DNA from 4 places in the Pseudarthrobacter raffinosi genome. Region 3 is predicted to be linked to each of the others. Evidence: predicted binding sites of a transcription regulator. Region 3 holds the regulator's gene; each other region holds the start of a gene.
What was found. Region 3 encodes HrcA, which represses chaperone genes, less so after heat shock. Its sites were predicted from a motif close to TTNGCACTCGNNNNNNNCGAGTGCNAA; they were not measured.

Region 1 (2,194 bases), on a different contig from region 3:
GACGGCAACAACGTTCAGCGTGCCGCGGATGCGGTTGACGATCAGCGTGGACAGGGCCTCGCCCTCAACGTCTTCCGCAATGATGAAGAGCGGCTTGGAGCTCTGCAGCGCCTTCTCCAGCAGCGGCAGGAAGTCCTGCACGGAGGAGATCTTGCCCTGGTTGATCAGGATAAGGGCGTCTTCGAGGACGGCTTCCTGGCGTTCGGAGTCGGTCACGAAGTACGGGGACAGGTAGCCCTTGTCGAACTGCATGCCCTCGGTGAGGACCAGCTCGGTCTGCGTGGTGGAGGACTCCTCGATGGTGATCACACCATCCTTGCCGACCTTGCCGAATGCCTCGGCGAGGAGCTCGCCGATTTCGTCGCTCTGGGCCGAGATTGCTGCCACGCTGGCAACCTGCGTGCCTTCAACCGGGCGTGCGTTCTCGAGCAGGCGGGCTGCAATGGCTTCTACGGAAACCTCGATGCCACGCTTAATCTGGCCCGGAGCGGCGCCCGCCGCAACGTTGCGCAGGCCTTCCTTGACCAGGGCCTGGGCGAGCACGGTGGCCGTGGTGGTGCCGTCGCCGGCAACATCGTTGGTCTTCGTGGCTACTTCCTTGGCCAGCTGCGCGCCAAGGTTTTCATACGGGTCATCAAGCTCAATTTCGCGGGCGATGGTGACGCCGTCATTGGTGATGGTGGGTGCCCCCCACTTTTTGTCGAGGACAACGTTGCGGCCGCGGGGGCCGAGCGTCACCTTGACAGTGTTGGCGAGCTTATCGATGCCGGCTTCAAGCGACCGGCGTGCAGCGTCGTTAAACGCAAGCTGCTTTGCCATGGTTTTGTCCTTTCAAAGACAGAACCCCGCACTGTTGTTCGGTCAGGGACGGAACAGCAGTACGGGGATCCAAAGAGTTACTTTACGACGATCGCCAGAACGTCGCGGGCGGAGAGCACGAGGTACTCGGTGCCACCGGTCTTGACTTCAGTTCCGCCGTACTTGGAGTAGATAACAACGTCGCCAACGGCAACATCGATCGGAACGCGGTTGCCGTTGTCGTCAAAGCGGCCGGGGCCTACTGCAACAACTTCGCCTTCCTGCGGCTTCTCCTGTGCGGAGTCCGGGATAACCAGGCCGGAAGCCGTGGTCTGCTCGGCTTCGAGCGGGCGGACAACAATACGATCCTCAAGAGGCTTAATAGAGACCGACACTCGGACCTCTCCTTCTACGTCAGCAAATTCATGGACAGTTGAGCTGCTTCGCCGTGGCTGGCAAACCGTCGTCGCGGTGCCGGCAGCAGCCTGGCTGGCAGCTCTTCATGTGTTAGCACCCTCCTAGGGAGAGTGCTAATGATGACTCTATGTATTGGTTAGCACTCGGTCAAGGCGAGTGCCAGAATTATGTCGCTGGCGAACAGCTGTTACCGGCCGGTGAGTTCTTCGAGATCGACGTCCTCGTCGCCGTCGTCCCCTTCCTCAACGGCGCCCCGCCGCAGGTACATCACCACGGCGCCGCCCACGGCAGCCAGCAGCGAGACCACCAGCAGGATGATGCCGCCTATGCGCGCCCCGGCGTAGAGGCCGCGGATCTCCTGTGCCTCGTCCGTGGCATCCTGGATGTTCTTGCCGCCCACGGAGTAGACGGTGGCGTTGAACGTGTCCAGGAAGAGGATGATTACCAGCAGCGCGACGCAGACCACGGCCACTGCGGATCCTGCAATCAGCGCGGGGCGGGCAAACTTCACCAGGTCCGGCTCTCTTTCTTGGGGTAGTCCGGACGGCTGGGTGCCTGCGCTGTCTTCCATGCCTTTAACCCTAGCGGGAACTGGCCGCCGGGCTACCTCCACTAGGCTTGAACCCATGGCTCAAGCACCGCAGGACCAGATCGCCCCACTGCTCACGAGCGAAGGCTGGGAGCTCCTGGCGTCCCTGGGCCCGTACCGCGAGGACAAGTCCTTGGAGCTCAACGCGGCCCTCCGCAAGGCCGGGCACTCCCCTGCACTGGTCTCCGCCGTCCTCACCCAGTCCCGGCTGCGCACCAAGGCGGAGCTGAAGTTCGGCGAGTTCGCCCGGAGCATGCTCTTCACGCAGGCCGGGCTGGAACAGGCCACGCGTCTCACGGTGGCCGCCAGGCATGCCGAGCGGTTTGCGCAGGCCGGTGTCCGCCACGTGGCCGATCTCGGCTGCGGCCTTGCCGCAGACTCTCTGGCCCT
Region 2 (2,194 bases), on a different contig from region 3:
CGGACGTAGTGGATGTCACCGAGGTTGCTGGCTGCCTGGATGGACTCAAGCTTCGCCAGGTCGCCCTTGGCTTCCAGGGTGTCCTCCAACGAAGGAACCCTGTCGAAGTGGTCCTCCAGGGCACGCTTGTTGCGTCCCGTGATCATCAGGATGTCGTTAAGGCCAACATTGACAGCCTCTTCAACCACGTACTGGATGGCCGGCTTGTCCACCACCGGGAGCATTTCCTTGGGCATGGCTTTTGTGGCCGGCAGGAACCTGGTGCCGAGTCCGGCAGCGGGAATAACGGCCTTGCGTACTGTCTGCTGAGTGGTAGTCACTGGACTAATCTAACGGAGGGGCTGACCATTCAGTAATTATTGGTGGCTCCTGAGCCGGCGCGGCGCAGACGCTGCAACGGCCACCCTAACGGCAGAGAAGGAGCGGCATGTCCCAAGGAAGTAGCGAAGCCAAGGCGGACATCCGCGCACGCCATCGTGCGCGCCGCGCCGCGACGGACGCCACCCAGCGCGACGCGGCCGGTGCCGCCCTGGCCGTCCACGGCGCCGCATGGGCCGAACAACTGACCGGTGGGACGCCGTCGACTTTTTGTGCCTACCTGGGCGTGGCCCCAGAGCCGCCCACGCTGCCCCTGATCAGCGAACTCCACCGCCGCGGCCACACCATCCTGCTCCCTGTCTGTGAACCCGGCCGCAGGCTGAGCTGGACGTACTGGACCCCCGGCGTCGAGTTTGTCCGCAGCCGCTATGCACCGGTGCTGGAACCTGCTGGACCTCGCCTTGACCTCGGCATCATGGCGTCCGTTGCTGCCCTCTTCATCCCCGCCACGGCCGTGGACAGGGACGGCAACCGCATCGGCCAGGGCGGCGGCTACTATGACGTGCTGCTGGCCGCCCTGGCCGGGGACGGCCTCGAGATCCCGTTTGCGGCCGTCGTCTTCGAATCCGAGCTGCTTCCGGCCGGAAGCATTCCCGCCGAAGACTTCGACCGGAGGGTTCCGGCCGCGCTCACGCCCTCAGGTTTGATCCGGCTGCCGGACCCGGCCTGAGGCAGGGCTACTTTCCGGGGTGATAGAATTGGCACTCAGGCCCTGCGACTGCTAATGGACAGTTTCCGCTCAACGCAGTACAGGACCTCTCGTTTGCCCCCGAGGAGGATCACCAGTGCCCACTTATGCTTACGCCTGCAAGGATTGCGGCCACGCCTTCGACGTTTTCCAGTCGTTTACCGACAGCACCCTGACTTCATGCCCGGAGTGCCAGGGCGCCTTGCGCAAGAAGTTCAACAGCGTGGGCGTGGTCTTCAAGGGCTCCGGTTTCTACCGGACCGACTCCCGGGATGCAAAGGGAAGCACCGTTTCGGCTGCCCCCTCCGCCCCCGCGGCCGCACCGGCGCCGGCACCTGCCACCGCCGCTGCGGCCAGCTGACCTCCGGTTAAAAAGACGTACGACGCCGGCGGCACAGTTGTCCACATAGGCACCTTCGCTCCTGTCGGACGTGGTTGCCGGTACGTAGCGTGGTTCGCATGCCCGCTACCCTCTTTCGTTCCAGCCGCGGATCCGCCCCGCCGGGACTCCCGGTCCGCCGCCCGCTCCCGTCAGCACGCTCGCGGGGCGCGGGTGGCCACAGGCTGTTGTCCTTGCTGGGCCGGAACCGGCGCCTCGCAATAGCGCTCCTGCTCTGCCTTGCTGCCGGGATAACGGTCCATCAGCTCACTCCCCCGCCCGCCGATACGGTCTCGGTGTTGGCGGCGGCGCGGGATCTCCCCGCAGGCACGGCCTTGACAGCCACGGACCTGACGGCAACGAAGATCCCGCCGGGGATGCTCACTGCCGGGTCTATGTCCGACACCGGTGACGCCGCGGGAAAGCAACTGGCAGCCCCGTTGCGGAAGGGCCAACTGGTGACGGACTCCCTGCTGCTGGGTCCCGGTCTCCTGACCGGAACGCCACCGGGCTCCGCTGCCGTGCCCTTGAGGATGGCCGATGCTTCCTCCATCCAGCTCGTATCGCCCGGGCAACTGGTCAACGTGGTGCTGACCGGGGCGAACGGCTACGACCAGCAATCCCCCTCAGAGGTGCTGGCTTCCTCCGTTCCCGTCCTGTGGACGTCAGGACAAGGCGGCAAGACGGGTCAGTGGTTGGGCACCGGCGAAACCGACGGGCTGATCGTCGTGGCAGCAGCCCCGGAGCAG
Region 3 (2,194 bases):
CGGCCGGGCCTGCTTCGCCCTGCCCGGAGAGCTGGATCCGGGTGCCTGTGGCAACACCGGCCGGCACCTTGATGGTGAGCGACCGCCGGCTGCGGATGCGGCCTTGGCCGCTGCATTCGTTGCAGGGGTCCTTGATGACCGTCCCGAAGCCTTCGCAGCTGCCACACGGGGCCGCCGTCATGACCTGGCCCAGGATGGAGCGAACCGCCCGCTGGACCTGGCCGCTGCCGCCGCAGATATCGCAGCGCACAGGGTGGCTGCCTTCGCGGCAGCATGACCCGTTGCAGGTGGGGCAGGTGACGGCTGTGTCCACTTCGAGTTTCCGGTTGACGCCGAACACGGCATCGCGGAGTTCGATCCGTACACTGATCAGCGCGTCCTGGCCGCGGCGGACCCGGGACGCGGGGCCGGAGGTGCCGCCGGCCCCGAAGAACGTGTCGAAGATGTCCTGGAACGCGAAGCCCTGGCCGGAGTATCCGCCGCCGCCGAACCCGTTGTCGGTGCCGTTCTCATTGCCGGTGGTGTCATAGATCCGGCGCTTCTGCGGGTCCGAAAGTACCTCGTAGGCATGGGTCACGGCCTTGAAGCGGTCCGATGCATCGTCCCCGGGGTTTACGTCCGGGTGAAGAGTGCGGGCCAGCTTGCGGTAGGCCTTCTTGATCTCTTCCCCGGTGGCTTCCGGCGAGACTCCGAGGACGTCGTAGTGGCTGCTCAAAGTTCGTATCTCTTCCTTGTTGTACTGCCGGCAGCCGGGCTGCCGGCACTGCTCTTCGTGCCTGGACCGCGGTGCTGTTACGGACCCAGAATTCTTGAAAGGTAACGGGCTACTGCCCTGACGGCGGCCATGGTGGTGGGATAGTCCATCCGCGTAGGGCCGAGCACACCGATCTTGGCAGTGCTGTCTGGTCCGTAGCCCGTGGCCACCACGGAGGCTTCCGCGAGCCCGTCGTACGGGTTTTCACGCCCGATGCTGACTGCCACGCCCCTCGGATCCTGCGCCATGTCGCTCAGGAGGCGCAGCAGGACAACCTGCTCCTCGAGCGCTTCCAGGACCGGCCCGATACTGAGCGGAAAATCCACATTGGAGCGGGCGAGGTTCGCCGTTCCGGCCATGACCATGCGTTCCTCCCGGCTGCTGTGGGCGAGCGTTTCCAGCCCGTGGGCCAAGGCCTGGGCCGCCGCGCGTTGGCCCGGGCTGACGGACAAAACGACTCCCGGCAGCGAGGGGGTCAGCCGGCTCAGCGAGATGCCCGCGAGTGATCCGAGGAAGTGTGACCGCAGCGCGGCGATGGCGTCGTCGCCGAGGTCCTGGCCGATGTCGATCACGCGCTGCTCGACCTTGCCGGTGGTGGCGATGAGGATCACCAGGACCTGCCGGGGCGCGAGCAGGACGAATTCGATGTGGCGGATGGTGGCGCGGCTCAGATGCGGATACTGCACTACGGCGACCTGGTTGGTCAGCTGCGACAGCATCCTGACGGTCCTGTCAAGGACGTCGTCCAGATCGTCGGCGCCCTCCAGCAGCGACTGGATTGCACGCCGTTCCGCATGGGAAAGCGGCTTTACCGCTGAAATCTGGTCCACAAACAGCCGATAGCCTTTGTCTGTGGGGATCCGTCCGGCGCTGGTGTGCGGGGCCGTGATCAGGCCGTCGTCTTCCAAGGCCGCCATGTCGTTGCGGATGGTGGCACTGGACACGCCGAGGTGGTGGCGTTCCACGAGCGCTTTTGAACCTACTGGCTCGCGGGAGTGCACATAGTCCTCCACGATGGCGCGCAGTACTTCGAGTTTGCGCGGCTCGCTCATATTCCACCTCCATCCGTGGTCACTGCAGGGTTAGCACTCGACATGCCTAAGTGCTAACAGTCTAATATGAGTCACCCCGTTGTTAGCATTGGTACCGCTCCGGGCGAAATTCCGGGCCAGGATCTAGCGGCAAGGCGGAATCAATCCATGCAGTACCAGAACTGGGGTCCGCAGGAGATCACCGCGCCTGTGAGAAGCGAACTCCCCGAGGTCCCCGTGGAACGTGGCATGGTTCTCGAAGACGCCCAGTCAGGCTGGGTGGGAGCGGTGACCCGGGTGGAGAAGTCCGGGGGCATGCATGTCGTGGCCCTCGAAGACCGGCGCGGCAAGTCCCGGTCCTTCCGGCTGGGCTTCGGGTTCCTCCTGGAGGGGCAGCCCATCCGGCTCG
Region 4 (2,194 bases), on a different contig from region 3:
CGAGGACGACGTGCGGAGGATGTGCCTGGCGCTGCCCGGTGTCACCGAACGCAGCAGCTGGGACCGGCCCGCCTGGTTCGCGAAGACGCTGATGGCACGCATGTGGGAGGACGGCGTGCTGACGGTGAAGACCACCGAGCGGGAGGCGCTGGCCGGCATGGAGCCTGCTACATATTTCTGGACCCCGCACCATGAGCGGTCGCCGCAGCTGGTGCTGGTCCGGCTGGACCAAATCGGCGCCGAGGAACTCGGAGAACTGCTCGAGGAGTCCTACCGGCTGGCGGGCGGCCGCGGATCCTGACTGGCCAGGGGACCCTGGCCGCTACGTGTCCGGGCGTGACCTGGCCCGTCTGAGGGCGCGGCGCAGTTCGGCATTCGCTGCCTCGAGCTCCAGGACTTTGGCTATGCCGGCAAGATTGAGCCCCTGGTCCAGGAGTTCCCCGATGTGCAGGAGCAGGCCGATGTCGGCGTTGCTGTATTGACGCGTGCCGCCGGCCGTACGCTCCGGGAGGATCAGCCCTTTCGTCTCGTAGAGCCTGATGTTCTGCTGCCCGGTCCCTGCCAGCTTTGCTGCTACAGAGATGGCATACAGTGCCTGACCGGCCCGAGGACCCGGTTTCTGTTCTGGCGTTCTACTGACCGCGTCCACCCCAAAATACCTTCCCCGTGATGTTGCATCAGTCTCGCACGAGTGCTATAAAAAATCTATATCCACCAATACAGATAACCGATGGTGGGTAGATGAACTGGATTCAACTTCTAGCAACTGAAGGAGTGGGAAATGATGTTGATGCGTACGGACCCGTTCCGTGAGCTGGACCGGCTCGCCCAGCAGGTCTTCGGAACCGCCGCCCGGCCGGCGGCAATGCCCATGGACGCCTGGCAGGAAGACGGCGAGTTCGTGGTGGCGTTCGACCTCCCGGGCGTCAAGGTGGATTCCGTGGACCTGAACGTGGAGCGCAACGTACTGACCGTCCGCGCGGAGCGCCAGGACCCCACCCAGCCCAATGTTGAGCTGGTGGCCTCAGAGCGACCGCGCGGTGTCTTCAGTCGTCAGCTCATCCTGGGCGACACGCTCAATGCGGACACCATTAAGGCCAGCTACGACCAGGGCGTGCTGACCCTGCGGATCCCGGTGTTGGAGCAGGCCAAGCCGCGCAGGATCGAGATCGAAACCAAACAGGGTTCCCTGCACGAGATCGGTAAGTAGGTCCGGACCCAGGGGCGCCGGCTACGTCCGGCGCCCCTGCACCTTCCCGGTCAGAATTCCCGACAAGGACCGCCATGACCAGCCAGCCGGACTACTACGATGTGCTGCGCGTGAAGCCTGCTGCCAGCCAGCAGGAGATCTCCCGTGCCTACCGGGTGCTGATGCGCACCCGTCATCCGGATCTCGACGGCGGCGCAACGGTTGACCGCGACGTGCAGGATGGAGAGCTGCTGCGGATCATGCAGGCGTTCGCTGTCCTCCGTGACGCGGCGCGGCGCGCAACCTACGACAGGAGCCGCAACGGACCAAGCGCGCCGGGTGGCACCCCGACAGTCATCCCCGTCCGGAAGGTCAGCAACCGGTACGTCCCGGCCGGCAACACCATCAGGATCACCACGGTGCGCTGGGAAAGCGGACCGTGGAAGTAAACCCGTAAGACGACAGCCATCACCGCGAGGAGGCGGACAAAACAATGAGCGACTGGCGCCGCTACGACTCCCACCTGATTCCTGCCTTCCACGAACGCTTCGAACAGCGCTGGGGCGAGGGTACTGCACCGTTCCTGGACCCCGAAGCCCACGAAGAGCCGCTTCCCCGCGCACATTGGATCAATCCTGCCACTGGCGCGGCCTTGGCAGTGGTCCCCGTATGGACCGCCGAAGACGAGCAGCAGCGGTCCTTCGGGGTGTTCTATCTTCCGCCCGCCGGCGACGTCTGGGTGCTGCGGCCCGGTTACACCGGTTATCTCGAGCCGGCAGACGGCGACGCGGAGCAACTCGTCACACTCCGGAACGATGCCTTCCGGAAGGCCGTGGCGCACGCCAAGGAGTTCCTCTTCGGCTCACAATGAGCCGGCCGCGTCCGTGCCGCTGCCCAGCAGGCTGCGGGTGAGGGTTTCGGCGTCGGCCATCAGGTCGTCCACGGCGGCCGCCAGGTGCGAATCGGACACCGGGGTGTTATCCAGCGCCGCAGCCACCACCGCCC

Region 1: the regulator HrcA is predicted to act here: its motif matches at 1,352-1,378, upstream of groES (co-chaperone GroES).
Region 2: the regulator HrcA is predicted to act here: its motif matches at 1,077-1,103, upstream of NG697_RS10955 (FmdB family zinc ribbon protein).
Region 4: the regulator HrcA is predicted to act here: its motif matches at 672-698, upstream of NG697_RS10365 (Hsp20/alpha crystallin family protein).

What each region holds. Positions count from the first base shown of each region.
Region 1 is NZ_JAMXBG010000009.1:81,524-83,717, reverse strand. Features, by position in the region: gene groL (chaperonin GroEL) at 1-819, opposite strand, end outside; gene groES (co-chaperone GroES) at 897-1,193, opposite strand; gene NG697_RS10855 (hypothetical protein) at 1,403-1,786, opposite strand; gene NG697_RS10850 (class I SAM-dependent methyltransferase) at 1,842-2,194, shown strand, end outside.
Region 2 is NZ_JAMXBG010000009.1:109,538-111,731, reverse strand. Features, by position in the region: gene galU (UTP--glucose-1-phosphate uridylyltransferase GalU) at 1-320, opposite strand, end outside; gene NG697_RS10960 (5-formyltetrahydrofolate cyclo-ligase) at 428-1,048, shown strand; gene NG697_RS10955 (FmdB family zinc ribbon protein) at 1,164-1,427, shown strand; gene cpaB (Flp pilus assembly protein CpaB) at 1,526-2,194, shown strand, end outside.
Region 3 is NZ_JAMXBG010000016.1:73,690-75,883, reverse strand. Features, by position in the region: gene dnaJ (molecular chaperone DnaJ) at 1-715, opposite strand, end outside; gene hrcA (heat-inducible transcriptional repressor HrcA) at 793-1,806, opposite strand; gene NG697_RS15375 (DUF3097 domain-containing protein) at 1,954-2,194, shown strand, end outside.
Region 4 is NZ_JAMXBG010000008.1:186,783-188,976, reverse strand. Features, by position in the region: gene NG697_RS10375 (MmcQ/YjbR family DNA-binding protein) at 1-301, shown strand, start outside; gene NG697_RS10370 (MerR family transcriptional regulator) at 323-649, opposite strand; gene NG697_RS10365 (Hsp20/alpha crystallin family protein) at 785-1,210, shown strand; gene NG697_RS10360 (J domain-containing protein) at 1,285-1,638, shown strand; gene NG697_RS10355 (hypothetical protein) at 1,683-2,060, shown strand; gene NG697_RS10350 (AAA family ATPase) at 2,052-2,194, opposite strand, start outside.